Linked DNA regions of Aridibaculum aurantiacum. The main gene of each other region encodes a partner of the protein of the gene in region 2 in a complex. Links are inferred from orthologs where the notes say so. Each region holds a gene or a part of one and is shown on either strand. Other genes may lie near its edges. The genes, in order: pheT and pheS.

The links.
Region 1: the proteins of pheS (region 2) and pheT are in contact, whole or in part, in a crystal structure (PDB 6P24), measured with the Escherichia coli proteins. The link is inferred for Aridibaculum aurantiacum from one-to-one orthologs.

The regions. Positions count from the first base shown.
Region 1 is NZ_JAFEWC010000001.1:658,133-673,591, forward strand. What follows is about bases 6,311-9,370. They hold pheT (phenylalanine--tRNA ligase subunit beta), read right to left. Parts: upstream 9,024-9,370; coding sequence 6,597-9,023; downstream 6,311-6,596. Other genes in these bases: J4N22_RS02910 (hypothetical protein), read right to left, coding at 6,311-6,582. Outside these bases: J4N22_RS02870 (lytic transglycosylase domain-containing protein), read right to left, coding at 1-238; Asp-tRNA(Asn)/Glu-tRNA(Gln) amidotransferase subunit GatA, read right to left, coding at 307-1,707; J4N22_RS02880 (Sec-independent protein translocase subunit TatA/TatB), read right to left, coding at 1,764-2,003; rplS (50S ribosomal protein L19), read right to left, coding at 2,149-2,496; J4N22_RS02890 (TylF/MycF/NovP-related O-methyltransferase), read right to left, coding at 2,627-3,268; rny (ribonuclease Y), read right to left, coding at 3,479-5,044; J4N22_RS02900 (putative periplasmic lipoprotein), read left to right, coding at 5,529-5,936; J4N22_RS02905 (cell division protein ZapA), read right to left, coding at 5,983-6,285; more of J4N22_RS02910, read right to left, coding at 6,295-6,310; dnaB (replicative DNA helicase), read left to right, coding at 9,547-11,166; J4N22_RS02925 (hypothetical protein), read right to left, coding at 11,232-11,648; J4N22_RS02930 (RsmE family RNA methyltransferase), read left to right, coding at 11,755-12,450; J4N22_RS02935 (YcxB family protein), read right to left, coding at 12,588-13,118; J4N22_RS02940 (quinone-dependent dihydroorotate dehydrogenase), read right to left, coding at 13,234-14,256; J4N22_RS02945 (thiolase family protein), read left to right, coding at 14,452-15,459.
Region 2 is NZ_JAFEWC010000001.1:178,147-194,819, reverse strand. What follows is about bases 8,885-11,746. They hold pheS (phenylalanine--tRNA ligase subunit alpha), read right to left. Parts: upstream 10,901-11,746; coding sequence 9,869-10,900; downstream 8,885-9,868. Other genes in these bases: J4N22_RS00695 (NRAMP family divalent metal transporter), read left to right, coding at 11,240-11,746; J4N22_RS00705 (TIGR00266 family protein), read left to right, coding at 8,981-9,772. In the rest of the region: J4N22_RS00740 (deoxyhypusine synthase family protein), read left to right, coding at 70-1,044; J4N22_RS00735 (Uma2 family endonuclease), read right to left, coding at 1,184-1,723; prfA (peptide chain release factor 1), read right to left, coding at 1,804-2,868; J4N22_RS00725 (amidohydrolase family protein), read left to right, coding at 3,168-4,322; J4N22_RS00720 (Uma2 family endonuclease), read right to left, coding at 4,319-4,846; J4N22_RS00715 (Riean_0653 family protein), read right to left, coding at 5,076-5,645; J4N22_RS00710 (M16 family metallopeptidase), read right to left, coding at 5,861-8,758; more of J4N22_RS00695, read left to right, coding at 11,747-12,421; J4N22_RS00690 (hypothetical protein), read left to right, coding at 12,616-13,155; J4N22_RS00685 (hypothetical protein), read right to left, coding at 13,373-13,885; J4N22_RS00680 (hypothetical protein), read right to left, coding at 13,950-14,831; J4N22_RS00675 (tetratricopeptide repeat protein), read right to left, coding at 15,597-15,887; J4N22_RS00670 (PfkB family carbohydrate kinase), read right to left, coding at 16,042-16,673.

The DNA.
Region 1 (15,459 bases), 480 kb from region 2 along the record:
TAGGGTTTAGCTGAGAGATGTAAGGTTTAGCAGGGTCGAAAGTGCTGGCAGAAAACAGGCTTTTAAATCCATCTTTAGTTTGGCCTGATTCTTTGGGGTTTTTATTGTCAGTATCGTTGGTTGCACTTTTGAAAGCGATTGTTACGATACCAAGGGTTACAATAATTAAACTGACTGCTATAGATTTTACAAGCCGACGTAGCTTAACAAGGAGGTTCACATTTTTCATGAATAGCATTACGAATGTTTAGTTAATGAAATCGGGTTTGAAGCAGCTTTGGTTGAGCCTTTGGCTTTGGTAAGAACTTAGATTTTACCTTCTTTCAGATCCATCATCTGTTTGGCGAAGGCCAGCAAAGGTAGGTCATTGTGCCGAGAAGTCATCACCTGCAAGCCAAAGGGCAGGTTGTCGGCGGTTTTGAATAGTGGGATAGAAATAGCAGGAATTCCTACCAAATTAGCATACACCGTATAGATATCAGCAAGGAACATTTCAACCGGGTCTTTCTTTTCTCCCAGCTTGAAAGCAGGAGAGGGAACAGTGGGTAGTAGTATGGCGTCGTATTGTTGAAATATCGTATCCGTCTGCGTCTTTAGAAGCTGCCTAACCTGTTGGGCTTTAGTAAAGTAGGCGTCGTAGTAACCGGCGCTCAAAACGAAGGTTCCAAGTAAGATTCTGCGCTTCACTTCCGCGCCAAAACCTTCGCTTCTTACACCTTTATAAGCTTCGCTGATGTCGGTAATTGAGTGGGAAAATTTCTTCCCAAAACGTACCCCGTCATACCTCGAAAGGTTGCTACTAGCCTCTGCAGTTGTTAAAATATAATAAGTAGGAATAATGTAGTCAAGTAGTTCAAAATCAATAGCTTCTACTGTATGTCCAGCAGCTGTTAAAATTTCTGTAAAGGAATTTACATGGGTAGAAATTTCACCATTTAAGCTGGGATGTTCAAGCGCATTTTTGAAGTAGCAATACCGTTGTTTTTGCTCGCCAATTTCTACAGGATAAGAAATGGTGGCGGGTTTTTGAATCATGGTGCTGTCGTAGTCGTCTGCACCACTTATTGTATCCAGCACAAGTGCTACATCATCTACTGTGTTGGCAAAAATGCCGATCTGGTCGAACGAAGATGCGTAAGCAATTAAGCCATACCTGGAAATGGTGCCGTAGGTAGGTTTAAAACCAACTACACCACAAAAATCCGCTGGCTGTCGTACTGATCCTCCTGTATCGCTGCCCAAGCTTACCATGCACATACCTGCCTGTACAGCTACGGCTGATCCTCCTGATGAGCCTCCCGGTACACGTGTGAGATCTGCAGCATTTAGTACCGGTCCAAAAGCCGAATTTTCGTTGCTGCTACCCATGGCAAACTCGTCGCAGTTTTGCCGGCCTATGATGATGGCATCTTCGTGTAGCAATCTTTCGGTAGCAGTAGCATTATATATAGAGGTGTATTCAGCCAGGATAGCAGAAGCAGCAGAGACTTTATGGCCGGTAAAGCATATAACGTCTTTAAGTCCTACAACTACGCCATGTAAAGCACCTATACCTTCGCCGGCTGATCGTTTTTCATCCAGCTGCCTTGCCCGGGCCAGCGCTTCCTCTTCATACACCTCCAACCACGCGTTCAGGTGCTGATGTTCTTTGATTTGCTGTAAATAAAAAAGAACGGCATCCACGCAAGTGGTAGTACCGTTCTTCAATTCGTTTATATACCTAGTAATGGTGCTAAAGCTAAACAACCTGCAGCCTTTTAAAATTAAGATGGCTGAGTAGGAGTAGTAGAAGTAGTAGTCGTAGACGCTTTCACCTCATTTTCGTTCATTCCTTCTTCTATTTCTCTCTTTACATTCGATTTTGCATCGTTGAATTCGCGAATGCCTCTTCCAATGCCACGCATAAATTCAGGGATCTTTCTACCGCCAAAAAGAATAAGGATGGCCAAAACAATTAGTATCCACTCACTTCCACCAGGCATTCCTATAAATAGGTTCGTCATAATTCAGACAATTTAGATTACAAAAATAGGCTTATAAAGTTGTTTTTACAGCCACTGCTCTTAAAATACGTATAAAGTGACGCTATGGTTCAAATAAAAAAACGGAAACCTTCGGCTTCCGTTCAAGTATTTAACTACCAGTAGATTAATATCTTTTTTCTTTAATCCTTGCACTCTTACCGCTTCTTTCGCGCAGGTAAAACAGTTTAGCACGACGAACCTTACCTACTTTGTGAAGTACGATTGATTCAATGTTTGGTGAGTTCACAGGGAACAGACGCTCTACACCTACGCCATCAGATATTTTACGAACAGTGAAAGTAGCAGTAGCTCCCTGGCCCTGGCGCTTGATCACGTCTCCTTTAAAAGACTGGATCCTTTCCTTGTTTCCTTCAATAATCTTATAATTTACGGTAACGTTGTCACCGGCTTTAAATTTAGGCACCTGTTTGGTAGCAGTCAACTGCTCATGCACGTAAGCTACAGCGTTCATATCAAAATATTTTTGCGGAGTGCGAAGGTAAGGGTGAAGCTTTTAATTTCAAAAACTAATTTCATCTTTTTAGCATTCCCTTCGCTTCTGATGGTTTAGATGCTGCAAACCTACGACATCTAAAGGCAGTTTAGTGGCGATACAAATAATAAGGCCCATTTTTAGGCGAGAAGCAATTAAGTGATACTGGCTTTCCGAAAAAATAATCTCTTACAGCCTTGTATTCTTCCTGTTGTTTATGGTAATTATCAAAAATAATCACCCCGCCCAGCACCAGTCTTGGATAAAAGAATTCAAGTGAGGTGGTTGTCATTTCGTAATTGTCGAGGTCAATGTTCAGGTAAGAGATCTTCAGTTCAGGATTTTCTATTAGGTATGCAGCTATGGAGTCGTCTACGTGCCCCGGAATGAACTCTATATCTTCTGCATTTGCCTTCCGCATCATCGCCTGTTGATTATCCTTGATTGCGATCCCTACATTCTTAATCTTCAGGTTCAATAAAGGATCTGGTATATGCTGGTTGGTATAACTAAACTTTTCAAATGCTATCATGTGACGGTTCTGTGATGGCTTCATGGCTTGTTTCAGTGCCATGAATCTTACAAAACCTTCTTCTGCAGCAATTCCACATTTTACGATGCTTCCATTGAGGGACGCAACCTGTTTGTATATTTCTACGTGAGCAAGTAATTTACCAGACTTATTGCGGGGCGTGACCAGGGGCAAAAGAACTTTGTCCTTATCTGATGGAAATGCAACAAATGACTTCATAAACGCAATTGTTTCCGAAAGGGGGATTAATGTTTCAGACAATTGGCTGATCAATGAATACGGATGGCTTTGGAGAAAATATTGGATGAGCGGCAGTGAAAGCTGCGGCATAGTTAGTATGACTGCACCTTTATGAAATCAGTTGCATAAGTAGCCTATATACGCAAAAAACCACCGCAAAGGCGGTGGTTCACATTAAGTTGAGGTTAATTACCTGGCTATATTCACAGCACGTTTTTCTCTTATCACTGTCACTTTTATCTGGCCCGGGTAAGTCATTTCAGTTTGTATCTTCTGCGCTATTTCAAAGCTAAGCTTGTCGCTATCGTTATCCGTTACCTTATCGGCTTCTACTATTACGCGTAGTTCTCTTCCTGCCTGGATGGCGTAAGCTTTCTCTACTCCCTGGTAGCCCAGAGCAAGTGTTTCCAGTTCTTTTATGCGCTGCAGGTACTGCTGCATGATTTCGCGACGTGCGCCCGGCCTTGCACCGCTAATAGCATCACAAGCTTGTATAATAGGCGAGATAACATATTGCATCTCCATTTCATCGTGGTGAGCACCAATGGCATTTACCACTGCAGGATTTTCGCCATACTTTTCTGCCAGCTTAGCACCAAGTAATGCGTGGCTCAGTTCTGTTTCTTCGTCAGGTACTTTACCAATATCGTGAAGCAGCCCGGCTCTTTTAGCCAGTTTTGGATTCATGCCTAGTTCGCTTGCCATAAGGCCACAAAGGTTTGCAACTTCCCGGCTGTGCATCAGCAGGTTTTGTCCATAAGAAGAACGGAACCTCATTTTACCTACGATACGTACCAGCTCTTTGTGAAGGCCATGAATACCTAATTCTATAACGGTGCGCTCACCGATCTCCATAATTTGTTCTTCCAGTTGCTTCCTTGTTTTCTCCACCACCTCTTCTATACGTGCAGGGTGAATACGGCCATCTGAAATAAGGCGCTGTAGAGAGAGACGTGCGATCTCCCTACGAAGCGGATCGAAAGAAGAAAGTACAATTGCTTCAGGGGTATCATCTACTATCAGGTCTACCCCGGTGGCAGCTTCTATAGCACGTATATTTCTACCTTCTCTACCAATGATCTGCCCTTTAATCTCATCTGTTTCCAGGTTGAAAACAGTAATGGCATTTTCTATAGCTTGTTCGGCGGCTGTCCTTTGGATAGTTTGTATAATGATCTTCCTTGCTTCCTTGTTAGCCTTCTGCTTAGCGTCGTCCAGTATTTCTTGTTGCAAGCCAAGGGCACGTGTATGTGCTTCCTGCTTCAGGCTTTCTATCAGTTGATTCTTTGCTTCTTCAGCAGTAAGTCCAGCAATTTTTTCTAAGCGGCGAATATGTTCCTCTTGGTGTTTTTCCAGTTCTGTGCGTTTCTGGTTTACTACCTCTATCTGCCTGTTCAGGTTTTCTTTTATCGCCTCATTCTCCTTCAGCTGCTTTTCAAGATTATTCTCTTTTTGATTGATGCTAACTTCTTTTTGCTTAAGCCTGTTCTCAACATCGCTGATCTTACGATTACGGTCCAGTACCTCTTTATCGTGCTCACTCTTTAGCTGTACAAACTTTTCTTTCGCTTCCAGTATTTTCTCTTTCTTCAGCGTTTCTGCCTGGAGCTGTGCATCTGAAATAATTTTTTGAGCTTGTTGTTCTGCTTCTTCTACTTGTTTACGGGTATCTTTTGCAAATACGAATTTTCCTATTATTACTCCTACAATCACTCCTGCTACGACTGCGATTATGGATATTATGATCGGATCCATGCTATAGTTGTTTTTTATTGGTTATAATGTCCCATCCCAAATCAGATTTTTGATTTTGTAATTGAATGAGGTGTAAGGGGGCGAAGATAATTATAATAGGTGATAAAAAACGGTAGCTAAAACCGCTCGTTTTTGCAAGAAAATCCTGCAACAATTCCTTCTAATTAAGCCAGTTAGAATCTATTTTTCTTTTTAATTAGAAATATTTTTTCTGAAGTTGGAATGCAAGAATACCTGCATATTTAAAATAATAAATACCTGCTGGTTGAAAATACAAGCTGTTATATATAGAGATAAAATTGATAAGGTTTTTGCGCGTACACAAGTCGGTTCATTTTGTTTAAATGGTTCTCCTTCAGTGGGTTTTGTGTATCAACGGATGCATCCTTTCTTCTTGTAGTACCATCTTTTCTGTTATCCTCCAATATCTTCTTGAATAGCCGCTAAGCTGATACCCGCATTTATTCCTTTTAAATTTTTATGTATGAAAAGATTCTTTAACGGAATCCTTTTTGCACTGCTTATCTCAGGCTGTACCAAACAAGCAGATGTACAAGTGGCCAACAACAGTAATCAACAACTAGTGTTGAAAAACCCTAATATTTCTGTGGTTAATGTAAGTGCGTCACAATCGGGGAATAAGCAGGTGACATTGAAATTTGCAACTGAGTACGAAAAGAACTTACAAAGTATAGAAGTTTTAGCCGGTTCTGATGAAACTTTGTTTTGCCAGATATACGTAGAGTATAAAGATCAAAATTCTGTGCAAGTAAAAAATTATACAGTGGTTGATAATGATCCTAAAGGAGCAACTCCTACTTATATGATCAAGTATACCACTACAACTGGGTCCTGGTTTTGTTCTTCAGTTTATAAAGTAAATATGAAGTAAAGCTGGTCCGTATCCTACATGGGCTCCTGTACTAACAGGAGCTTTTTTAATTTTCAAGCGATTTGGTGATCAGCTCTTCCAGCCGTTGCAGTTTATTAATGGCTTCAGAATTATTAACCGGTGCGGTGGTAGATGGTTTCTGCAGTTCGGTAGCAAACCACAACAGTACCATAGCCACATAATCCTGCATATCCTTGCCAGAGAACTCCATGCGGTACTCAACAATCTTCTCATTGATCATCTTCATGGTCCGTCGTACCATCTCCTCGTCCTCAGGCTCAATCTTAAGCCGGTAACTGCGGTCAGCAATCAAGATGTTTACAGGAATCAGGTTATCATTTTCAGCCATATTGAAACTTTAAGCCTGGAGCAGTGCAAGGCATTTGTCAATTTCTTTCAGGTACGAGTTAATCCTTTTCTCCAGCTCTTTTTTAGAGGTATCGTTTTCAGTAAGTGAATGGATCTTCATCACAGATATAGTCTGCGCCAGTTCATTTGACTTTTGCACCTGCACCTGTAACTGATGTTGCAAAGCCAGTTTATCTTCCTGCAAACGCTGCACTTCGCGCTGCGATTGCCGGTACTCTTTCAGCAATTGCTGCACTTTTGCTTCTATACGTTTTACTTGTTCGTCCAGGCTTTGCATCTGCCTAATTTCAGTTATTTTCTTACTTCAGCCAACAATTCTTTCTCAAACGACTGGATGATCTTATTCATCATCGAATCAATTTCTTTATCCGTCATTGTCTTTTCAGCATCAAGGAAAGTGAAGCTGATGGCCATGGATTTTTTACCTGCACCTAACTTTTCGCTTTCAAAAATGTCAAACAGTTGTACCTGTTGCAGGCGTGTCAATTTCAGGTTTTCAACCACTGATTGCACTGAATTATACTGAAGTGCTTTGTCAACTACGATAGCAAGATCGCGCTGAACAGCAGGGAATTTTGAAACTTCTTTGTATGTGATGTTTTGTTTTGTAACAAGATCCAGTACTTCCTTCCATTGTACTTCTATGAAGTAAACCGGCTGCTTAATATCAAACTGCTTCAGCTTTTGCTGAGACACTTCTCCTACGGTGAGTAGGCTGGTATTTTTCAATGCAGCCTTTAGCAGAATGCTGTAGTTGTTGCTTTCTTGAACAGTGATGGTTGGAGTTCCAATTCCAACTAGTTGTAACACGGCAGCTGCAATACCTTTTGCCTGGTAAAAATCTATAGGTTTGCTTTTGCTGTTCCAGCTGTCCTGGCCAATAGTACCTGTTAGATAAATAGCCAGTTGCTCCTGCTCCCTGTATTCGCCAACTTTGGTTGTTGAATAAGATTTACCGAATTCAAAAAACTGCAGGTTGGTGTTTTTGCGGTTGATGTTGTAGGATATAGTTTCCAATCCAGTCTCCAGCATCGAAACGCGCATGGTATCCAGTTCTGCGCTCAAGCTGTTGATCATTTTAACTGCTAGTGCTTGTTGCTCTTCTGTATAATATTGGCTGTTTGTGATGGAGTTGGTAACGATCTCGCTCATGCCAAGCCCTGCGAGGTAAGCCGCTGCTTTTTCTCTCAGCGCTTCTTTAGCAGTGTTCTCATCAATGGCTGGCGTAAAATGCATTTCACCATTTATCTCGATATTATCCAGCCCATCTATTCGTAATATCTCTTCCACTATATCTGCCGGAAGCGAAATATCCGGTTTGCTGAAAGGCACTGCTACACGTATCTCATCCATACCTTCTTTCAGAATCTCAAATCCAAGACTGGTAAGGATCTTCCTGACAGAGTCTGGGTGGTAGTTTTTACCGCTCAGCTTTTTCAGGTAGTGAAACTTTAGCGCTACTTCAGTTTTTGGCTCAGGATCAGGATAAACATCTACTACATCAGATGCTATTTCGCCACCGGCAACTTCTTTTATAAGAAGTGCAGCGCGTTTCAGCACGTTTACCGTATTAGAAATATCTACACCTTTCTCGAACCGTGCAGCAGCCTCTGTTCTCAATCCATGGCGGAATGAAGTTCTGCGGATACTGGGCGGATTGAACCAGGCGCTTTCAAGGAAAATATTTTTAGTAGCCTCAGTAACACCACTGTGAGCTCCACCAAATACACCTGCTATGCACATTCCTTCTTCTGCATTACAGATCATCAGGTCTTCGCTTTCCAGCTTTCTTTCTTTTTCATCTAATGTTACAAAGCCAGAGCCTGCTTCCAGGTTCTTTACAACCACATGGTTTCCTTTTATAGCATCGGCATCAAAAGCATGCAGTGGCTGCCCTGTTTCGTGCAGCACATAATTTGTGATGTCTACTATATTATTGATGGGACGTTGGCCAATAGCAACGAGCTTATCCTTTAGCCATTGCGGGCTGTCTGCTACGGTTACACCAGTTATACTTACACCTGCATATCTTTTACAAGCATCTTTATTTTCTACAGTCACCTTTATGGGCAGCGACTGGTTGTCTACCTTAAAAGCATTGCTGAAAGGTGTTTTCGGTTTTGCATCTGTTCTATCGTGAATGGTGATGTAAGCACACACGTCACGCGCTACACCCAAATGGCTCATAGCATCCATACGGTTAGGTGTAAGACCAATCTCATATATCCAATCAGTGTAAACAGGAAAAACTTCAGAGGCAGGAGTGCCTGGTTTAGCATCGGAGGGAAGTACAATTATTCCTTCATGACTGTTTCCCAATCCCAGTTCATCTTCCGCGCAGATCATTCCCTGGCTTTCTTCGCCGCGGATCTTTGCAGCCTTCATGGTCATAGGCTCGCCAGTTGTAGGATGGATAGTAGCACCAATGGTAGCTACCAGCACTTTTTGTCCTGCAGCTACATTGCTGGCACCGCAAACAATCTTCAGCGGCTCAGCTTTGCCCACATTTACCGTGGTCAGCTTTAGTTTATCGGCATTAGGATGTTGAGAACAGGTTTCTACTTCACCCACTACCACTCCTTCTAATCCGCCTTTTATACTTTCGTACTGCTCCAGGCTTTCTACTTCTAAACCTATTGAGGTAAGGATTTTTGAGAGTTTTTGTGGTTCAACTGCAACGGGTAAATACGAACTGAGCCAATTGTAACTTATCGTCATGGAAGATGCTGCTTTATTAAGATGTGCAAATATAGCAGGTGCAGGGCAGCATTAAGAATCGGTAAAACAGGCTGTAAAATTTTTTAATTGGGATGATGAAAAACAGCGGTTATATATGGCTTTTCTAAGTAGCATGGGAATAAAAGATGAAAATTTTCCGTGGAAATATTTCCCCGCTGCTGCTGAAGCGCCTGCTGTACCAAAATCATTTTTTTCTCATTTTTCTTTCTGCACAACTTGTGTGGATAATACTGCAGCAGCGGGTGAAAAATTTTTAAGATTGTGCACAAGCTTTTTTTATTGGTGAATAACCCCATGTTTTATGGGGATAGCAGCAGGAACAACTATGGTAAAAATATAGAAGCAGCAAAATTTTTTTCCTGAAAATATTCGAGTCTATATTCGCCCTCCTCACCACTTCTCATAACATTCAAGACATATTGGGGAAACATTTTCTTAACATTTTTGAATGAATGATAACGGTGAAACAAGACGTTTTTCTTAACCACCTTACTACATATAAATGGATTTGACCAACCTGAACAAAGACCGGAAAAACCGCCGGAAGCCTTCCCTTGACCTGAGTACGATGGTATATGGTAAAGTACCACCGCAGGCAAAAGAACTGGAAGAAGCAGTGTTGGGAGCTATCATGCTGGAAAAAAGTGCGTTTGATACTGTAGTAGAAATACTAAAGCCTGAGTGTTTTTACGTAGACGCTCACCAAAGGATTTTCAGAACTTTTCAATCGCTGGCTCAAAAGAGTTTACCTATAGACATTCTTACTGTAGTAGAAGAGCTGAAAATGCGGGAAGAGCTGGACATGGTGGGTGGTCCTTATGCAGTAACGAAGCTTACCAACATGGTGGTTTCTACAGCAAATATTGAGGCGCATGCGCGTATCGTTCTGCAGAAATTCATCCAGCGCGAACTGATACGCATTAGCGGAGAGATCATTGGTGATGCTTACGAGGATAGTACGGATGTATTCGACCTGCTTGATGAGAGTGAGTCGAAGATGTTCAACATCACCAACAACTACCTGAAGAAGAACTTCGATGACATAGGTAGCGTGTTGGTAAAGACCATCCAGCGTATAGACGAACTTCGAAATAAGACTGATGAGATATCGGGCGTACCAACCGGTTTCCCTTCAATGGATAAAGTGACTTATGGCTGGCAGGCAACGGATCTTATCATCCTGGCAGCTCGTCCGGCTGTGGGTAAAACAGCTTTTGCACTTAACCTTTTGCGTAGCGCTGCACTACACCCCGAAAAACCAACTCCAGTGGCTTTCTTCAGTTTGGAGATGAGCTCTGCACAGCTGGTTGCGCGTATCCTGAGTGCGGAAAGTGGTATCATGCTGGAGAAGATCAGCCGTGGTAAATTGGAAGACTACGAAATGCAGCAGCTGTACACAAAGGGTGTTACCAAACTTAGCGATGCTCCTATTTATATTGACGATACTGCCGGTCTGAACATCTTTGAATTTCGTGCAAAGGCAAGACGACTGGTGAATAAACATAAAGTTGGATTGATTATCATTGACTACCTGCAGCTAATGAGCGGCAGTGGCGATGGTAAGCAAACAAACCGTGAACAGGAGATCAGCCGTATTTCGCGTGACCTGAAAGGGCTTGCAAAAGAATTGAGTGTGCCGATCATTGCGCTGAGCCAGTTGAGCCGTGCGGTGGAAACGCGTAAAGAAAGTAAGATGCCGCAGCTGAGTGACCTTCGTGAATCTGGAGCGATAGAGCAGGATGCGGACATGGTAATGTTCCTATATCGCCCGGAATACTACGAGATAAACACCAACGAGATGGGCGAAAGTAACCGTGGTGAAACGCACGTTCGTATAGCCAAGCACCGTAATGGTAGCTTGGAAACCATTAAGCTGCGCGCTTTGCTTCATATACAAAAATTTGTAGAGGAAGAAAGTGACGACTTTGGTACCGGCGGTGGTGGAGGATTCAATCCTGGTGCTGGCAGTGGTGGCGGTGGAAGCTGGAAGCCGGTGCAGCCAGGAGGCGGCCCTGCAGCTGGCAGTGGAGTGGATGATAATGCCCGCTTATTCATTCAAAAAGGAAGTAAGATGAATAGTGGCGAATTTGATGAAGGCTTTGATGAGGCCCCACCTTTCTAAAGAAGCTTACGTTTAACTTAGCATACCGAAGCCCTTCAGTTTTTTGAAGGGCTTCTTTTATGCATTTATTGTACTCGTACATAACTGCTTTTCATTCCATCAAAAGCTTCATCTGATAAAACCAGCGTATCGGCTATGGTTTTTTCTACCATCATAGGAGCAGGCGTAGAGCCAGAAAAACGAATGAAGGTTTTATCAGCATGATCATGAATGCATTTTTTAGTTTCCAAAGTATACGATCCTTCTGCTGATAAGCTGCCATTGGTGTGAAGCTCATAATGCCTTGAATGATGAAACTGCAATTGTACATTGCGGCCGGTAGTTTCAGGGGTTTCAAGTATATGACCTGCTATGCCACCTTCTGTTTTTACCCATTTCCATTTACCAACCAGTTCATTTCTTGTTTCTGCTTTTTTAGTACAGGAATAAAAAGCCGTAATAGCTGTAAAAACAACTATAGCTAAAGATTTTTTGTATTGCATGTTTTTATGATTTAGCAGCTTGACATAGCAAAAAGAGAAACCGTTGCATTAACTGTAGTCACCTTTCTACCACAGGTATAAGTGCATTTACTGTTATTTTTGACCCATGTCGCTGCCTATATTTTTTCATGATGAAGCAATCAATGGTGAGTTTATGACGCTCAATGAAGATGCATCCAAACATATTGTACAGGTGCTTAGGATGAAGGAGGGTGAAGCATTACATCTTACTGATGGGAGAGGTAATCTTTTTACAACTGTTGTAGCAGATGCTCATAAAAAAAGATGTTCAGTAAGGATATCTGAAAGCTCTTATAAACCGCAAAAAGACAAGCAGGTGAGCATTGCTATTTCACTTTTAAAGAACGCCAGCCGCTTTGAGTGGTTCCTGGAAAAAGCTACTGAGATTGGCGTTACATCTATTATTCCGCTGTTGTGCCACCGTACCGAAAAGCAGCACTTCCGTTACGAAAGAATGAAGCAGATCGTGGTTTCGGCAATGATGCAAAGCCAGCAAGTATGGCTACCTGTTTTACACCAGCCTGTAGCTTTTAAAGAAGCCATAGAAAGCTCCGATTTTTCTGAAAAACTGGTAGCCCATTGCGAAGATGAACAGAAGCATCATGTGCGGGATTTTCATGCTGCATCATCTGTTCAGATTCTTATTGGTCCCGAGGGTGATTTTACTAAAGAAGAAATAGCACTAGCACTGGAACATAATTATAAACCTGTTACACTTGGAGATACACGACTGCGTGCAGAAACAGCAGGAGTAGTGGCGGCTAGTTTGCTTTGTGTATAGGCAGGTTTGGTTGATCAGTTGATAGGTTGATCAGTAATCAGTTGATCAGTTGATAGGTTGATTGGTGAGAGGGTTCAAGTTGAGTAGGTGTAAACAAATCTTCAATCGCAATCTTCAATCAGAAATCCGCAATTGTTTTAATCTTTATTCACCACTATCACCGGCTGTACATTGTCTTGTACCAGTTGTTTAAAACGATCGAAATCACCTGCTTCGAAAAAGCTGTGATTGAACATAGAAAATGAGTTGTTTGCCTGGTAAAGCAGCACGTTGTTGTTGCTGATAAGGCCGCCAGTAAAGCTTGACCATGGTTGTGAGAAAGACTGGCTTTTTGTGGTCGTGGTCAGTTCTTCTTCATTTACATCCATTTCAAATGACGAGTTTTCACCTAGGTTCCTCAAAAGTTTACCACCTGCACGCATCATGCGGTGACGCATAAAGAAGTAGTAGATAAAAGCAAAGCTGACATACAACAAAGCCATATAGAAATTTTGACCAACTGCAGGACTACGAAGTTCATTGTATAGAATAAATGCTGCTATACCGAGCATCACCAGTGGTATCAGGTACAGTCGCTGCCTCATTCTGCGGCCTGTAGGCTGGTCGTGGTAGTGTAACTGCAGGCAGTCGTTAATGATCTTTTCGGTGAGCCGTACGCGTATGTGCATGTGGGTTATAATTATGAACTATGAACTATGAATATGAATTATGAAGTACTTGATTGATCAATTTACTAACGCTATTGGACTTATCAACCGATCAACTGATCAACCAATCAACTGATCAACTTAAATGCTTACAGATCCTTTTAGCAATAGCCGGGCCCTCATAAATAAAGCCCGTCCAAACCTGCACCAGGGAAGCACCTGCAGCTAATTTTTCCTGTGCATCTTCACCTGTAAAAATTCCACCGCTGGCTATGATTGGTAATCTTCCGCCGGTAGCGTTTGCTATATATTTTACCACTTCTGTTGATCTTGCTTTAACTGGTGCACCGCTTAAGCCACCAGCTCCAATCGCTTCTACTTTAGATGAAGGTGTACGTAAATTTTCACGGCTGATGGTGGTATTGGTGGCTACCAGTCCATCCAGCTCTACCTCCTCTGCCAGTTGTATTATTTCATCCAGCTGTGTAGTGGTAAGGTCTGGTGCGATCTTTAGCAACAGCGGCTTTGGCCTGCTATTCCCTTTGTTGATGGTTTGAAGATGACCAAGAATTTTTTGTAAAGAAGAACGTTCCTGCAACTCGCGTAAGCCGGGAGTGTTGGGTGAACTAACATTTACCACAAAATAATCAACACAGTCAAACAACTCCCTGAAGCAGATCTCGTAGTCCTTCCATGCATCCTCATTGGCGGTAACTTTATTCTTACCAATATTGCCTCCAATAATAATGTTGCGTTCAGTGGCACGAAGTCGTGCAGCTACAGCTTTTACACCATTGTTGTTAAAGCCCATCCGGTTTACGATCGCTTTATCCTGTGGCAGGCGAAACAAGCGGGGAGTATCATTTCCTGGTTGTGGCTGTGGTGTAACGGTTCCAATTTCTACATGTCCGAAACCCAGCATCTCCAGTTCTTTTATAAATAGGGCATTTTTATCAAAACCAGCTGCAAGGCCAACAGGATTTTTAAAATCAAGACCAAAAAGGTGGCGATGGAGCGAAGCGTCTATATGAGAAAACGCCTTTGCCAGTATTTTTTGAGCCGGCTTAAGGTTACCCACAATTTGCAGTGAATTCATCGAAAAATGATGAACAGCCTCAGCATCAAAATTGAAAAGAAGGTTTCGGAGTAATTTGTACATGAGCCGCGAAGTTCAATTGGAAAAAGCACATAAACAAGCAGGTTTACAGGAAGGTGAGTCTTGGACTTCGTTTTCCTGCATAATATTCCTTTCGTTAAATACACAAACTGAACTTATTGTTAACTGTGAGCCAGTCGGCCTGTTTGGTTGTTTATGCAACCTATTATCTTATATTTGGAAACTAAATCTGTAATCATGCAAGAAGCATATATAGTAGCAGGATACCGGACAGCTGTAACCAAAAGCAAACGTGGAGGTTTTCGTTTTAAGCGTCCTGATGATCTTGCGATTGAAGTTATAAAAGGATTGGTGGCTTCAGTGCCTCAACTGGAGCCAACGCGTGTTGATGATGTGATAGTTGGTAATGCCGTACCTGAAGCCGAACAAGGTTTGCAGGTAGGAAGAATAATAGCCGCCAGGGCATTGGGTTTTGATGTGCCGGGTATGACAGTAAATCGTTATTGCGCCAGCGGTTTAGAAACCATTTCTATTGCTACTGCCAAAATTAGAATGGGTATGGCTGATTGTATAATAGCAGGTGGGGTAGAAAGCATGAGCATGGTGCCAACAGCCGGTTGGAAAACAGTTCCTGCCTATTCCATTGCCAGCGATGAGCCGGATTATTACCTGAATATGGGTTTAACTGCAGAAGCTGTTGCTAAAGAATATAAGGTAAGTCGGGAGGAACAGGATGAGTTCAGCTATCACTCACATCAAAAGGCAATCAATGCTATTCAAAATGGATTTTTCAAACCTGGAATAATTCCGATAAATGTAGAGCAGGTATACCTGGATGAGAATGGAAAAAAGAAGAAGCGTTCTTATGTTGTAGATACAGATGAAGGTCCTCGTGCTGATACAAGTTTAGATGCACTCAGTAAGCTGAAACCAGCGTTTGCAGCAGGTGGAATGGTAACGGCAGGTAACTCTTCACAAACCAGCGATGGAGCCAGCTTTGTACTAGTGATGAGCGAGAAAATGGTGAACGAACTAGGGCTTAAACCGATTGGTAGGTTGGTAGGTTGTGTGAATGCAGGAGTACATCCTCGCATCATGGGTATTGGTCCTGTGGCTGCTGTACCTAAAGTGTTGCAACAGGTAAACATGAACCTGAATGAGATTGACCTGGTAGAACTGAACGAGGCTTTTGCATCGCAGTCGGTGGCAGTGATTCGTGAGCTGGGTCTTAATCCTGACATCGTG
Region 2 (16,673 bases):
TTCTTAAAATACCAGCAATATAATTCCATACACATATAAAAGTTATTTTTGCCGCCCAAATCAAAGATCATGAATAAAGGACCTGTTTCTCAATTTATAGAACATAACTACCGGCACTTCAATGCTGCTGCATTGGTAGACGCTGCTAAAGGATATGAAACCCACCTGCTGGAAGGTGGTAAAATGATGATCACACTGGCAGGTGCTATGAGTACTGCTGAGCTGGGTATCTCTCTGGCAGAAATGATCCGCCAGGACAAAGTGCAGATCATCAGCTGTACCGGAGCCAACCTTGAAGAGGACATCATGAACCTGGTGGCTCATACCCACTACAAGCGTGTTCCTAATTATCGCGAGCTTACGCCTCAACAAGAGTGGGAACTGCTGGAGAACGGTTACAACCGCGTTACTGATACCTGCATTCCAGAAGAAGAAGCTTTCCGTCGCATCCAGCGCCATATCCACAAGATTTGGAAAGATGCAGAGGACAAAGGCGAACGTTACTTCCCGCACGAGTATATGTACAAGCTGCTGCTGAGCGGCGTAATGAAAGAGAACTACGAGATTCCTGAAGAGCATAGCTGGATGATAGCTGCTGCAGAAAAGAACCTGCCGATCGTAGTACCAGGATGGGAAGATAGCACCATGGGTAACATCTTCGCTTCGTATGTGTACAAGGGAGAGCTGAAAGCAACTACCATGAAGAGCGGCATCGAGTACATGGTTTGGCTGAGCGACTGGTACAAAGACAATAGCGCAGGTAAAGGCATTGGCTTCTTTCAAATAGGTGGTGGTATCGCCGGCGACTTCCCAATTTGCGTTGTGCCGATGCTTTACCAGGATTTGGAAATGCACGAGATACCGTTCTGGAGCTATTTCTGCCAGATCAGCGACAGCACCACATCTTATGGTTCTTACTCAGGCGCCGTTCCTAACGAAAAGATCACCTGGGGTAAACTTGATATCAACACACCAAAGTTCATTATAGAAAGTGATGCGACAATTGTAGCACCGTTGGTTTTCGCATACATACTAGGACTGTAACGAGAGATGGTGTAGCCAGCGGTAGTACTACTATTTAGCAGCCGTTGCGTCGCACACTTCTACTGTATAAAAACACTGAACCCTCAAGCGGAGGGTTCTTTATTTTGCTACTACTCTTGCAATTAAAATTCAGCTGTCCCTACTTCCATATTTCACCAAAATCTATGTTAGCCGAACAGCTATGTTCGAAAATAAACTCAAATTCAAAGGCTTGCCCCTGCTGCATTAGCTGGTACTTCTTATCTACCAGCTGGTACACCTCTACCTCTTCTGTATCTGGGGAGACAATAAGAAAATATGGAATTCCCTGCTCTTCGTATATCGGGTATTTGTTGTGTCGGTCTTTTAATGCGGTAGAGGGGGAAAGTATTTCTGCTACCAATGCCGGTGGAAAGTCGAGAAACTTCTTCTTCATTTCACCACATACAACCAGCATATCTGGTTGAATAACGGTATCATCAGATACTTTATAATCTAATGGCTGCGCTACTTTGCAAGATTTGCATTTCTTAAGCTGAAGTCTAAATTCAGTAGAAAGATTAACTGCAATTACCTGGTGCTTCGGTACGGGAGCCGGGCTCATGGCATAGGGAATACCATCGATCAACTCCCACTGACCTTCCCACTGTACATAGTCATCGTACGTGTAGTGAGGTAGTATTTTCTGTGCTTCTCCCATACTTTAAATATACTCAATCATCATTCCATCAAGAAGTCGCAATTCATCTAGATCCTTTCTAATCCCATTAATCGCGGTTCTTAATTCTGCCCCGCCATCTTTTCTGCATTCTCCGCCAGCTGCAGCTGCTCAATAAATTCATCAATTTCCCCGTTGATCACTGCATCCAGGTTATATACAGTCAGGCCGATACGGTGATCTGTTACACGACCCTGCGGCCAGTTGTACGTCCTGATCTTGGCGCTGCGGTCACCGGTGCTTACCAACGTCTTTCTATGCCGACTTATTTCATCTTCCTGCTTACGCACCTGCTCTTCGTACAGGCGGGTACGCAGCATATTCATTGCTTTCTCACGGTTGCCCAGCTGGCTACGCTCCGTTTGGCACACCACTACCGTACCGGTAGGAATGTGCGTCAGCAATACTTTGGTTTCCACCTTGTTTACGTTCTGTCCACCCGCACCACCGCTTCGCGCAGTTTCCATTTTCACATCCGCCTCGTTCAGCTGAAAGTCGATCTCTTCCGCCTCCGGCATTACGGCTACCGTAGCTGCCGATGTGTGTACCCGTCCCTGCGTCTCTGTATTCGGAACCCTTTGCACACGGTGTACACCACTTTCAAACTTCAGCGTACCATACACATCCTCGCCCTGCACCTCCAGTATCACCTCTTTGTATCCACCCACGGTGCCTTCGCTCTCGCTCACAACGGCAGTTTTCCAACCCTTCTTACTGCAATAGCGCAGGTACATGTTCAGCAGGTCACCCACAAACAGGCTGGCTTCATCGCCGCCCGTACCGGCACGCAATTCTATGATGGCATTTTTATCATCCTGCGGATCTTTCGGTATCAGCAGCTTCGTCAGCTCCTTTTCCAGACGCTCCTTCTTCTCCTCCAGCTCCGGCAGGTCCATCTTTGCCAGTTCACGCATATCCTCGTCGTTGCTGTTCAGCGCCTCCTTGGCAAACTCATGATCCGCCAGCACACGCTTATATTCTTCAAACGGCTGCACGATCTTCTCCAGGCTGCGATACTCCTTGCTGAACTTCTGAAACTCTTTCTGGTTTCCAATGATCTCGGGGTTCGTCAGCGCCACCCCCACCTGTTCAAAACGGGCTTTGATAGCCTCCAGCTTATCTAACATCTTTCTGTTGTTATATTTTTTGTGTAGCCGGCATATGCGCTACTACCAGCTTTCGTTGCGTCGCACACTTGTACGGAAGGTTTTCATGCATCCTATCATTGCCGCAAAGGCACCACGACACAAAGCATCGCAAAGAAAAGCCGCAGCATCGGGAATAGTAATCTAATTATTTCCTTTCTTCCCTTAGCGCCTCTTCGTAGCTTAGCGACTTCGCGGCCAAACCCTATCCACGCAAAGTGCGCAAAGTTAAGCCTTTCACCCCCACCTTTCACTGCGGCATATCCTACTTTTGCACCACCATGAGCTACAGGAAATTCCGCGCCGACAAACTCTTTACAGGATCAGCACTATTAGACGATCAGCAGGTACTGGTAACCAGCGAAACGGGCCTGGTAGAAGATATCATCCCGCTAGAACAAGCAGGCGACGATGTGCAGTATTTCCCCGGTTGGCTGACCCCGGGCTTTGTCAACTGCCACTGCCACCTGGAGCTAAGCCACCTGCGAGGAGCTATTCCGGAGAAAACGGGCCTGGTTGATTTTGTCTGCTCCGTCATCAGCCAACGGGCAGTGGACACCGAAACTATATTTGCCGCCATTGCCACCGCTGAAGCTGAAATGGTAGCAAACGGCATTGTGGCGGTGGGCGACATCTGCAACAACCAGGACACGCTGCCGCAAAAGCTGCTCAACAACCTGCACTACTACAATTTTATTGAAGCAAGCGGATGGGCACCGGGCATTGCTGAAATCCGCTTTTTGCGCAGCCAGGCCAACTACCTCGCTTTCTCTCCCTATCATCCTACTACTGTTGTTCCGCATGCGCCTTATTCTGTCTCGCCCGAGTTATGGACGCTGCTACAGCCATGCTTCGCAGGCAATGTTGTAAGCATACACAACCAGGAAACCGCTTTCGAAGACGAGCTGTACAAGTACAACAGTGGCGATTTCCTTCGGCTGTACAAAAAGCTCTGCATCGATCACTCGTTCTTCCGGCCACACGGCAAATCCAGCCTGCAGTCGTATTTCCACCAGTTAGAAGGCGCAGCCAATGCGCTGCTGGTGCACAATACGTTTACTACCGAAGACGACATTGTATTTGCAAAACAACGCTCTGCAGAACTTGATCTAAACGTTTTCTTCTGCCTCTGCATTAATGCAAACAAATACATTGAAGATGCTTTACCACCGGTGGAGCTACTGCGCCGGCACAACAGCAATATCGTTCTTGGCACCGACAGCCTTGCCAGCAACTGGAGCCTGAGCGTGTGGGATGAGATTAAAACTATCCGGGAAAATTTTCCAGCTATTCCTTTAGAAGAGCTGCTGCAATGGGCAACGCTAAATGGAGCTAAGGCGCTGCAAATGGAAGAAAAGCTGGGAAGTTTTGAACAGGGTAAACAGCCAGGGGTGGTGCTGTTGGAAAACCTGGAGAAGGTGAAGAGGCTGATCTAAAAAGTAAACTCAAGCTGTAGTAAGGCAGATGTGAAGAGACCTGTACTTTCAAAACCTGTGATAAAAGAACCATTGTCCAGGTCGTAACGGACCAGCTTCTTGTCAGCAGGATCAACAATGAAATATTCTTTTACACTTGCCTGCTCGTACAGCTGTTTCTTCAGTACCGTGTCGCGTTTCCTATCTTCAGAAAGAACTTCTACAATTAGGTCTGGAGCACCATAAATTCCTTTTTCATGTACAACGCTTAGTCTGTCGGTAGAAATAAAAAGAATGTCAGGTTGTACAGCTGAGACAAGATTTTCAAAATACACATCGACCGGAGCAACGTAGGTTTTTCCAAGATTATGGAGTTCAACATGATTACCTATTCTTCTTCCAATAAGAGATACTAGTTCCTGGTGAAATGTAAGAGGAGTAGGTGACATATACAATGTATTACTGATCACTTCACACAATGTTCCCTCAGGTAACATCCTGAATACATCTAAAGCTGTTTTTGGCACTTTCTCTACAAATTCCATCACATGGGTTTGTTCTTAAAGTTACAAATTTCATGCGCTATCCTGCACCTGCTCGGTACAAATAAAAAAGGAGAAAAAGAAGCTGCCTCCTTTTCCTCCCGGTTAACGATTTATACAACTTTCTATCAGTGTTACCAGTGGCAACCTTGACCTCTAATCAATAATCAATTGCTTTGCGTCCTGATACTTCCCTTTCGCTTAGACGAAGAAAAGTAGAGGACATTAGATCTTAGTCCATTTTGCAGTCAAACCTGCCATGAGTTACAACTACACTATCAGAGGGGTTTTGTATGTTACCCGCTTTAAAATTAAACGAACCAGCAATTATTTTACTGGTTGCGTCATAGTACTGGATCTTTAACACGCCATGAAATTTTTCTCCAGTAGCATATTCTAATCCTAATTTATTTTCTGAGAAATTGAAATGATTATTTAGTACGCCTGAGCTTCCCGGGGGGCCAATAAGGCGGGTGAGGGAATCCATTCTATAAACACCAATCCCACTAAAATTTTTAATATAAAAAACTATTGATTGGCTTATAGGCGTTTTCTGAAGGTAGAACTGGAAGAAAAATTCAGTATTCGTATTCCAGAAGGAGACGTAAATAGGCTTTAATCTTGGTATACCCCCATTGTCCCTTGTATCTGGCAACCAGGGTTGCCCGTTCACCAGGCAGCCCATCGTATTGGCGCCAGTTTGCGTTGCAGGAGGTAGTTGGCACAACGGGTCGGTGCATTCCTTTTTACAACTGATGTTTATGAATAAAAATATTGGCAGTAGAAAGAGTGTGTTTTTCATGAATTGCTTATTAGCTTTTTGCAGTTTGGTAAGTGTAAGTTACCCTTTGCATTTCACATACAACTGCGTATCAGCCCGCAATCTTAATTGTAAAACCCGCCAATTTTCTGTCGCTTTTTTACGCAGCCAGTAGCTGCAAATTTTTTGTAGCACCAATAAAAAAGGAGGAAAAGAAGCTGCCTCCTTTCCTCCTTTACAAAAAATAATCAACTGTATTACTTCTTCACATTGCCATCTGCATCCAGCTCTACAATTTCATAACCCAGTCTTTGCAGACCCGGCATGATCTTGCTCTTGTCGCCCACCAGCACAATGTTCATTTTATTTACGTCCAGGTATTTTTTTGCCGTAGCATCAATATCCTTTTTACTGATTGTTTTTACAATCTGGTTCTGCTGTCTTACATAATCAGCAGGCAGGTTGTACTCAAGCAGCCGGTTGATGAACGATGCTTTTTGAACACCCGTTTCATACTGACGTGCTTCCGCCTGGCCAATAGAGCTGCGCATAAAATCCAGCTCCTCCTGGCGAATACCAGTTGCTGTATATTCTTTTATTTCTCTTATCACCTCGCTCAAAGCGCTGTCAGTTGCATCTGCACGTATACCACTGCTAAAGGTGAAAGTGCCTGCATATTTATCAGCTGCAAACCCACTGCGGGCACCATACGTCCAGCCCTTGTCTTCACGCAGGTTTAAGTTTAGCCTGCTGCTAAAGGCCTGGCCCAGATTATAGTTGGTAAGATAAGCACGGTAGTAGTCACCCGTAGCATCGTAACGCAAGGCGGTAGGATAACCCACACGGAATTCAGTTTGTGCCGACCTTGGAATGTCAACAATATATATCCTTGTTTTTTCAACAGCTGGCGCTGGTGGAATGGTTGGAATATTGAACGACTTCTTTGGTAGCTTGTTCAGGAACGAAAGCTTTGGAAGCACCTCCGACTCTTTGATGTCACCCACCACCACTACTCGTCCATCTTCTGATGTGATGAAGTTGTCGTAGAAGTGCTGGATATTGTTCAACCTCATATTCGTAACAGACTCTACTGTTCCATTGGTTGGCAGCGCAAGTACATGGTTGGAACCATAGTTCACCTTCGCATACACCTCGTTGGCAACAGATGTAGCCTGGCGTTTGCTGTTCACGATGCCTTCTAGTGTTTGCTTTTTTACCCTTGCAAAATCCTCTTCAGTGAAGTTTGGACGCAGCATTCTTTCTTCCAGTAAAGCAAGTGTTTTATCCAAATTCTTCTTAAGTGACTGAACGGAAAAAACAATAGCATCAGTTCCGCTAAATACGCGGATAGAACTTCCCAGTTTTTGCAACTCGAGGCTGAAGTCTTCACTGCTGTAGTTCTTCGTGTCTTCATTCATCATGCTGGCGAACAAGCTGCTTAATCCTGCTTCACTTACATCTTTTGCCTCCAGTAGCTTACCACCTTTCAGTGAGATCTGTAGCGTTACCACCGGCACCTCAGTGTTCTCTGTACCGATCACCTTCATGCCGTTTTGCAATTCCTTTTTCCAAACTGCAGGCAGGTTTACCACAGGGTTAGGACCATTACCCGGCATTTTCTTGCGGTCGAAATTATCTTTCGCCTTTACATACGTCAGCCCTTTGTAACCGTGATCTATGGGTTTGTAATTGGTAGTATCTATGGTATAGTTATCAGGTGCTGCTACCAGCTCTTCTGTTCCCTGGGTGAGCACGCTTACCACCAGCCTGTTCTTTCCCTTGATGTATTGATTGTATACACGCATTACATCTGCTTTGGTAAGCGACCTGATGCTTTGCAATTCGTCTTTGATCTTGTTGGGATTTCCTGTGAAAGTTTCGTAAGCCGCCAGGCGAGACACTTTATTAGAAACACTTTCTAAACGTGTGATGGTTGATGCTTCGTTGGAGCTTTTAAACTTCTCGATGTCATCATCAGTTACACCACGTTTTTCAAAATCAGCCAACGCTTCATTTACCAGTTTTTCCATTTCGGCCAGCGACTTGCCAGGAAAAGGACTTACTGAAAAAACAAATTCGCCTGCCAGCTCGCTGGAGCGGTTGCCGGCAGATGCAGCTCTTGCTTTCTGGTTCTTCACCATGTTTTGAAACAGGATAGAATTTCTTCCCTGTCCCAGTACTTCGGCCAGGCAATCCAATGCAGTTTCATCTTTATGAAAAGATGGAACAGTAGGATAAACGATCTGCAACTGCGGTGTACGTGCATAATTATCTACCATGCTTACGTAGCGGTTCTTTTCAAGCTTTACCGGGTCCAGCTTCATCGACTTTACTTCTGGTCCACGAGGAATTGAACCGAAATACTTTTGCGCAAGGCGAACTACTTCTTTGGCATCTACATCCCCACCAACTGTAAGCGTAGCATTATTTGGCCCGTACCAGCGAAGGAAAAAGTTCTTCAGGTCGTTTACATCACTGCGGTTCAGATCTTCCAGGTAGCCAATGGTCATCCATGAATATGGGTGGCCGTATGGGTAAAGGTTTTTAGAAGTGAATTCACCTACCAGCCCATAAGGACGGTTATCGTAGTTCTGTCCACGCTCATTCTTTACTGTAGAGCGCTGGTTCTCAAATTTTCTCTGGTCTACCGCGTCTAGTAGAAAACCCATACGATCGGCTTCCAGCCAAAGCATTTTTTCCAGCTGGTTGCTTGGAACGGTTTGATAGTAGTTGGTACGATCGCGGTTGGTACTTCCGTTAAGCGTACCACCTGATTCAGTTACTATTTTAAAATGTTGGTCGTCTCCCACGTTATCCGATCCCTGGAACATCATGTGTTCGAAGAAGTGTGCAAAGCCGCTTTTCCCTATCTCTTCACGCGCAGAACCTACGTGGTAAGTAACATCTACGTGAACAACAGGGTCAGAGCGGTCTTCATGTACAATCACCGTAAGGCCATTTGGCAAAACATACTTCTCGTAAGGGATCACAAACTCATCGCCCTTAGGCGTTACTTTTTCTACCAGCTTAGCCTGGCCCACAGAAGCACTGGATTTTGCTTGTGGAGCTTTTGCTTTGGCTGCGGCAGACTTTCCCTGCGACATAGCAGGAAGGGTACTGGATGCCACCAGGCAGGTAATCAATATTCTTTTCATGTGCATAGTTTAATAGTGCTATCGGGCAATTTAAGGTAAAATAGCTTCCGCTTTCTTGCTGATCGGTTAAAAGAAAAAGTAAAGGTTGAACATCTTGTTTTCTAGCTATGGAAGTAAGAAATGTATTCTTTACAGCCGTTCATTGCCTTGAATTCTCGCTGATGCATAACAGGCTTTACAATTTGTTACGCATGGTATATTTATGCCTTGAAATTTTAAATTATGAGAACGAACCACGAAATAGACTATCGCATACACGGAGAGGAAATGCAGTATGTAGAAGTAGAACTAGACCCACAGGAAACCGCCATTGCAGAAGCAGGCAGCTTTATGATGATGGATGATGGCATCCAGATGCAAACAATCTTCGGCGACGGCAGCCAGCAGCACACCGGCTTACTGGGAAAATTATTAGGTGCCGGCAAACGCTTGCTAACAGGTGAAAGCTTGTTCATGACTGCGTTCACCAATGCTGGTCATGGCAAAAAGCAGGTAAGCTTTGCTTCTCCTTACCCGGGTAAGATCATACCACTAGACCTGTTTGAACTGGGCGGAAGAGTGATCTGCCAGAAAGATGCTTTTCTGTGTGCGGCAAAAGGAGTAAGTGTAGGTATCGCCTTCCAGAGAAGATTAGGTACCGGCATTTTTGGTGGTGAAGGATTTATCATGCAGAAACTGGAAGGAGATGGGATGGCCTTTGTACACGCTGGCGGACACGTGTTTGAAAAAACACTTCAAGCCGGCGAATTGCTGAAGATAGACACCGGTTGTTTGGTGGCACTTACGCAAACGGTGGATTTCGATATTCAGTTTGTTGGCGGTATCCGCAACAGCATTTTTGGCGGTGAGGGATTGTTCTTTGCCACCCTTCGCGGACCAGGAAGAGTTTGGATACAGACATTACCTGTTAGCAGGCTGGCCAGCCGTATACTGCAGTATGGTACGGTAAAAAGAAAAGAAGAAGGAAGCATACTGGGCGGACTGGGCAATATGCTGGATGGGGATGGGTATTAATTTGACAATTTGAAAATGTGGCAATTTGAAAATGCCATTCAAACGTAAAAAGCCTCTCCTTGACTGGGAGAGGCTTTTGTATTATCAGATGGTTATTTACAACGCACTGGTGAACTGCCGCAGGAAGCGGACGTCGTTCTGCGAATACAATCGAAGGTCATTCACCTTGTACTTCAGCTGGCAAATTCTTTCTACACCCATTCCAAATGCATAGCCTGTGTATTTGTTGCTATCGATGCCGAAGTTTTCCAGCAGTTTTGGATGCACCATACCGCAGCCCAGTATCTCTACCCAGCCGGTGTGTTTGCAAAGGCTACATCCCTCGCCGGCACATACGCTGCAGCTTATATCCATTTCGGCACTAGGTTCGGTAAAAGGAAAATAACTCGGACGGAACCGCACCTTTACATCTTTTCCAAACATCTCCTGTACAAAGAAGTACAGTGCCTGCTTCAGGTCGGCGAAGCTTACATTATCGTCAACATACAGCCCCTCTACCTGATGGAAGAAACAGTGTGCTCTTGCACTGATGGTTTCGTTGCGATACACGCGGCCGGGACAGATGATGCGGATCGGTGGCTTTTGTTTTTCCATCACCCTTGCCTGCACACTACTGGTATGTGTACGCAGCAGGTAGTCTGGGCTTTGGTTTACGTAAAATGTATCCTGCATATCGCGTGCAGGGTGGTTTTCAGGAAGATTGAGCGCGGTAAAGTTGTGCCAGTCATCTTCTATCTCCGGTCCTTCTGCTACGGCAAAACCAATACGCTTAAAAATGGAAACGATCTGGTTGCGAACGATAGACAATGGGTGGCGCGTACCTACAGGAATAGTTGAGCCCGGCAGCGACCAATCTATGGAAGAACCAGTAGCTTGTGCACCTGCTGCAATTGAATCTTTAAGCGTGGCAAATTTTTCCTCGGCAAATATTTTAAAAGCATTCAGCACCTGGCCAAATTCCTTCCTTTGATCGCCCGGCACATTTTTCATCTCGCCCATTACGGCCTTTACTATCCCTTTTGTGCCTAAATATTTAATGCGGAAAGTTTCCAGCTCTTCTGCATTGGCTGCAGTAGTGGCGGCAATTTCCTGTTTGTATTGTTCTATTTGTTGCAACAGTTCTTCCATCCGGCGAAGATAAGACCGAGGAAGGATTTTGAAATTTCGGATTTATGATTTCGGATTTAAGATTTAGAACTGCAAAAATTCGATTTCAACGATATTGCCCGCATCAGCTGAACACCAAATAGTTCGATCAACATCGGACATCGCACATCCGACATCATCACCTCCGACATCATCCTGCCCGCATGGATCCAGCATCTAGAATCCAGCATCTCCATCTAACCCCTACGGCCTAACCACTAACGCCTAAACCAAAAAGCATCCAGCATCAACCTCCAACATCTAACATCCCACACCCAACATCAAACCTCCAGCATCACTACTATCCCTTACATTTAGCCTGTGACCAAACCAACAGTTAAAAAAGGAGCGATATTGGGCGCCGCATTTCTGATGGCTACTTCTGCCATTGGTCCGGGCTTTCTTACCCAGACAACTGTATTTACCCAACAGCTGGCGGCCAGCTTTGGGTTTGTCATTCTTACTACCATACTGCTGGATATCGTTGCACAGCTGAACATTTGGCGGGTGATAGCGGTAACGGAGCTTCGTGCCCAGGAGCTGTCCAACAAGCTTCTGCCTGGCCTGGGATATTTTCTTGCTGCACTTATTGTATTGGGTGGCATTGCCTTCAACATAGGCAACATTGCCGGCGCAGGCTTAGGACTACAGGTGACAACTGGTTTAGATCCTGCAATTGGCGCAGGTACCAGTTGCCTGGTGGCATTATTCATTTTTAGCTTAAAAGATGCAGGTGCTGTCCTGGATGCTTTTACCAAGCTGCTGGGCATCCTGATGATCATACTCACCTTGTACATTGCCTTTAGCTCTAATCCACCATTGCTGGAAGCTGCACAGCAAACTATTATTCCTGCTACCATTGATGCCACAGCCATTGTAACCATTGTAGGCGGAACTGTTGGCGGCTATATTTCGTTCGCTGGTGCACACCGCCTGCTCGATGCAGGTATAAGTGGCAGGGAAAACCTGCCGCAAGTAAATCAAAGCGCGGTAACAGGAATAGTGGTTACAGGTGTGATGCGCTGCATTTTGTTTTTGGCAGCACTGGGTGTAATAGCCGGCGGTGCTTCGTTAGATGCTGCCAATCCACCGGCTTCGGTATTTAAAATAGCTGCCGGCAACATTGGCTACCGCTTCTTTGGCATTGTCATGTGGTGCGCTTCCATAACATCTGTAGTCGGGGCAGCCTATACTTCTGTTACTTTCATCAAAACATTTCACCCGCTTATTGAGAAGCATCAAAGGTTGGTAACGGCATTACTGATCATTTTTTCTACCGTTGTTTTTGTGTTCATAGGTAAACCTGTACAGGTACTCGTACTGGCTGGTGCACTCAATGGACTTATTTTACCCATTGCACTAGCTGTCATACTTATCGCTTCAAGAAAGTCGCGCTTAACAGGCAATTACCATCATCCTGTATGGATGCAGGTAAGCGGCTGGCTGGTAGTGGGGATAATGAGTTGGTTGAGTATGCTTTTACTGAGGAGTTGGATCTTGTAGAAAGAAAATAAGGAAACAGCACCTCCCCTAATGACAATGACATAATTAATTATTAGCTGCTTACAGTTCTTAGTTAATGATGGAAGCTAAAATTTTAATTAAATTGTTGTTAGCCTAATCAGCTCAGGCAAGAAAGGGAAACGTAAGAAGGAGACATAATTAACAGAACATAATCCTTAGACAATAGCCGGCTAATGAACTCTTCCATGTTAACAAAAGTCCTTGCTGAACTGGAAAACTATCTCCAGGATCAAAACATAAAAAATCCTAAAATAAAAATAGGATCAAGTACCATTACTATTGATACTATACCTGTGAACTTCAATTTGGTAGCTGATTATTTGGCGTTAATGCTATGTATTTATCTAACCTATACGACGGATAAAGACGTAGAGCTTCTTATTATTCTTTGGCTTTTAATTTTAATTAAGACCTGGCGAGATTTCAGATTTGTAAGTTATGTCACTATAGATTTAAAAGAAAAAAAGATCAGACTAGTTTCAAAAAATCCCATTCAAGAGATATTTACAGGAATAAGTCATTATTCTTTTCAAGAAGTAGATCACTTCTTCGATGATAAAATAAATTTATTCAACAGAGCTGTACCTAGATATACTATAAACATGAGAATGAAAGATGGAGCTGCTGTAAAAGTTACAGATTTTTCGAAGGAAAAGCATGCTCACTCAATAACTGCATTTTTAAACTCAATCCTGGAAAATTCAACTCAATGATTATAGAGTCTTTGTCCTGCGCCTCCAATTGCTAAGTATTCCTATCTCAAATCTTTGTAATGCACCGGAACAAATCCATCCATCTTACAATGAAGCCTGGTTGAATGCCGTGGCTTTGTTTAAGGGTAAGAAAGTTATAGAGGCAATCGAAGCTAACCGCAGTTTAATTTGATCCGCCGGGGTCACTTTAGTAGACCACTGCCTAAACTAGATTTATTTAGTGTGAGATACTGTTTATAGACATTATTTCAATATGTTTAGCATGATATTTTATTTCAACTTTCTTACCCTCAGTCTCAAGATTAATTGGTCCATCACAAGGAACGATTGCGCTGCCTTTACCAATGATTTTGTAATGCAATTCCACTAAAGCGAGTTTATATGAAGAGCCCGGGTAGCATTTGTCCTGCACATTTTCATTTCTTAGATTAACGCTTTTAACCAATAGATCATTTCTCATCTTTTCAAGCATAAAAAGAGCAAGTCCATTTTGTGTAGGTGCATTTAAAAACTTGCTCAACTCCAAACTCCCACTTGAAATTGGTATAAAAACATCCGGCACGTAGATGGAATTGATAGAATGAGTAAACTCCAAGGTATCTAAAATCTTCCCATAGGAAGCCGATAAAAATAATACACCTCTTTGAACGATGATTTTCTCCCGTTTTTGTACAGTACATTGCAAGAAACCTAAACCGCTGATAAAATAGATCAAAAAGTACTTTTTCATTCTAGCTTCTGTTTTTTATTGGTCTCTTGTCCGGCTGGGGTGTCTTATAACCACCACATGAAGTTTAATCACATGGATAGGGGATTACTACCATTCTTCTAACTGTTTCAATATCTGAAGTGAGGCTATGATAATATTGTTCTTCTTTTAGCTGAAAATTATTACTATATATATACTTCTTTCTTTGCTGAAGTTTCTTCGACGAATCATATAACTCAACAATGATTTTATTTAGTTTGCTATCAACAGTGAATTTAGCAAAGTGAAACTCACCACTGTAATGATTATGTGTAAGTGATTGAACATCTGTTCTATTTGCTCTAAGTTTCAGAATAGAAGTATCAGGTCTTTCGGCCTCTAGATAGAGTTTATAATCGTCAAAACAGAAATATTTATCTACTTGCTTCACTCCTGATTGTAAAGTGTCATCTTCAATAACTTTATTTCCGTACTTAACAGGCGTCCCGATACAGGGGAGGCTTCCACAATTGAATCCTACATGAACATGAACACCTTTTTGCCATAGGAAATACGCCACCTCTTTGAAATATTCAGAATAATCAGCCTTCAGTTGATCTTTATTGAAATAGACTTCAAAAAAAGAGTCCAAATTTTTATACTGATTAATAACTTCAAGTTTCGACCTATTGATCTTGGCAAAAGGAATATCATCACTATAAGGAATATTGAAAGTATCATTATTAAGTAGCTTTTGCTTTATCTTTTGAATTGAAATATGCCGGCTAGTGCCTCTAGCTTCAAAAGCCTTAATTAATAGGTTACTCCAAATAAAAGATTTTTCATTTTTAGAATTATTGAAAATGATTGCATAATCTTTTGTATTGGATGTATTATCAAATAAGGCTCCTAATTTCTTGTCATCAGTTTGAGCTGATGAAACAAGAAAGAAAAAAATTGAAGCAGATAATACTAAAAATATTTTCATTTTATCTCAATTTCATAAATTCATCTTTGCCTGCTGGGGTTTCCTTTCCTGGCTCTGCGGGTAGCCAAGGGACGCCGGCATTCTGCTACATTTATAATCCTCCCAATGTTCCACCAACAAGATAACAAACGATTGGAACAATGGAGCCTGGTTGAATACCGTGTGGCTTTGTTGAAGGGTAAAAAAGCTATAGAGGCAAGTGAGGCTAGCCGCAGTTTATTTTCATCCGCTGGAGTCCCTTTTAGAAGACCACGGCTAGACCAAGGTAAAAAAGATATAGAAGCAATCGAAGCTAGCCGCAGTTTAATTTCATCCGCCGGGGTCCCTTTCAGGAGACCCCGGCTAGACCAAACCATTTGACGAAGTAGGAAGGACAATAACCGAATGTGAAATATGATTATTTACAATACCTCGTTAATCTCCCTCTAGCTATAGGATTACCTAAGTTAGATGACTTTTTTAAAAAGGAACAACCTGTATGATTTTCATTATATGCTATATATATATATCTCCAATGTACAAGAATAGCTCATCAAGTTTGTAGTCAAAAGCCGCGCAAAAACGAAAGTCAGCAAGTGCTTCTTTGAATTGATCGTTGTAATAATATGCTAATCCCCGAGAAAACCTGATTTCTACCATTGGCACTTCGAAAATCAACCCTGGCCCTAATTCTCTATTAAAGTCTATAAATATGGAGTCTCTTCCCTTTAATTTAATTGCGGAATTAAGATCATTGATAGCTTTAGGATATTGATCTAAATGATATCACCCAATCCCTCTTTCATACCAGGCAATTATATTTTTGTTATCTAAATCAATAGCCTTGGAAAGGTTTAATAAAGCATCCATATGCTTATCTAGCTGCAAAAGAATTTTTCCTTTCAGTATAAAATTCTCTGGCTCAAGTGTATCGGAAACCAACACACGTTCAATCAGTTCCAAAGATCTATAGTATTCACCTTTATCAAAATAGAACTGAGCCCTAACCTTAAGATTGTCCCGGTTTGATGTACATAAAGAAAAAGTAAAAATTACAAGAATAACAACAACCCTCATTATCATAATTATTCTGAATTAGAATTGTTGGATGATGTGTAACATTAAGGTAACCTTTATTTTTTCTCCAATTTATTTAGCTCTCTAACAAATTTTTCCAAAACAAAAAATGCCGAAGCTTTCACTTCGGCACTTTCAAAAATATCAAATGATGTTATACCAGATCAATATCGAAATTCACCAGCTGAACAAATTCCTCCAGCCTTGCATCTATATCATCTTTAGTGATCTCAGTTAGCCTTTGTGTACCAAATTTTTCTACACAGAAACTAGCCATAGCACTACCCATGATGATGGCAGTTTTCATATTATCAAATGAGATGTCTTTGGTCTTGGCAAGATGACCAATGAAGCCACCTGCAAAAGTATCGCCGGCACCAGTCGGATCAAATACATCTTCAAGCGGTAAAGCCGGGGCAAAGAACACATGGTTTTCGTGGAACAGCAGCGCACCATGCTCACCTTTCTTAATGATCAGGTATTTTGGTCCCATGTCCATAATCTTCTTTGCTGCTTTTACCAGGCTATACTCATGGCTCAATTCACGTGCTTCGCTATCATTTACCATCAATACATCCACCATTGTCAACACATCTTTCAGGTCGTCAAGGGCTATTTCCATCCAGAAGTTCATGGTGTCCATAACTATAAGTTTTGGACGTGTGCGCATTTGTTGTATCACACTACGCTGAACTGCAGGCACCAGGTTTCCCAGCATCAGGAATTCGCAATCCTGGTAGCTTTCAGGTACTTCAGGCTGAAAATTTTCCAGTACATTCAGTTGCG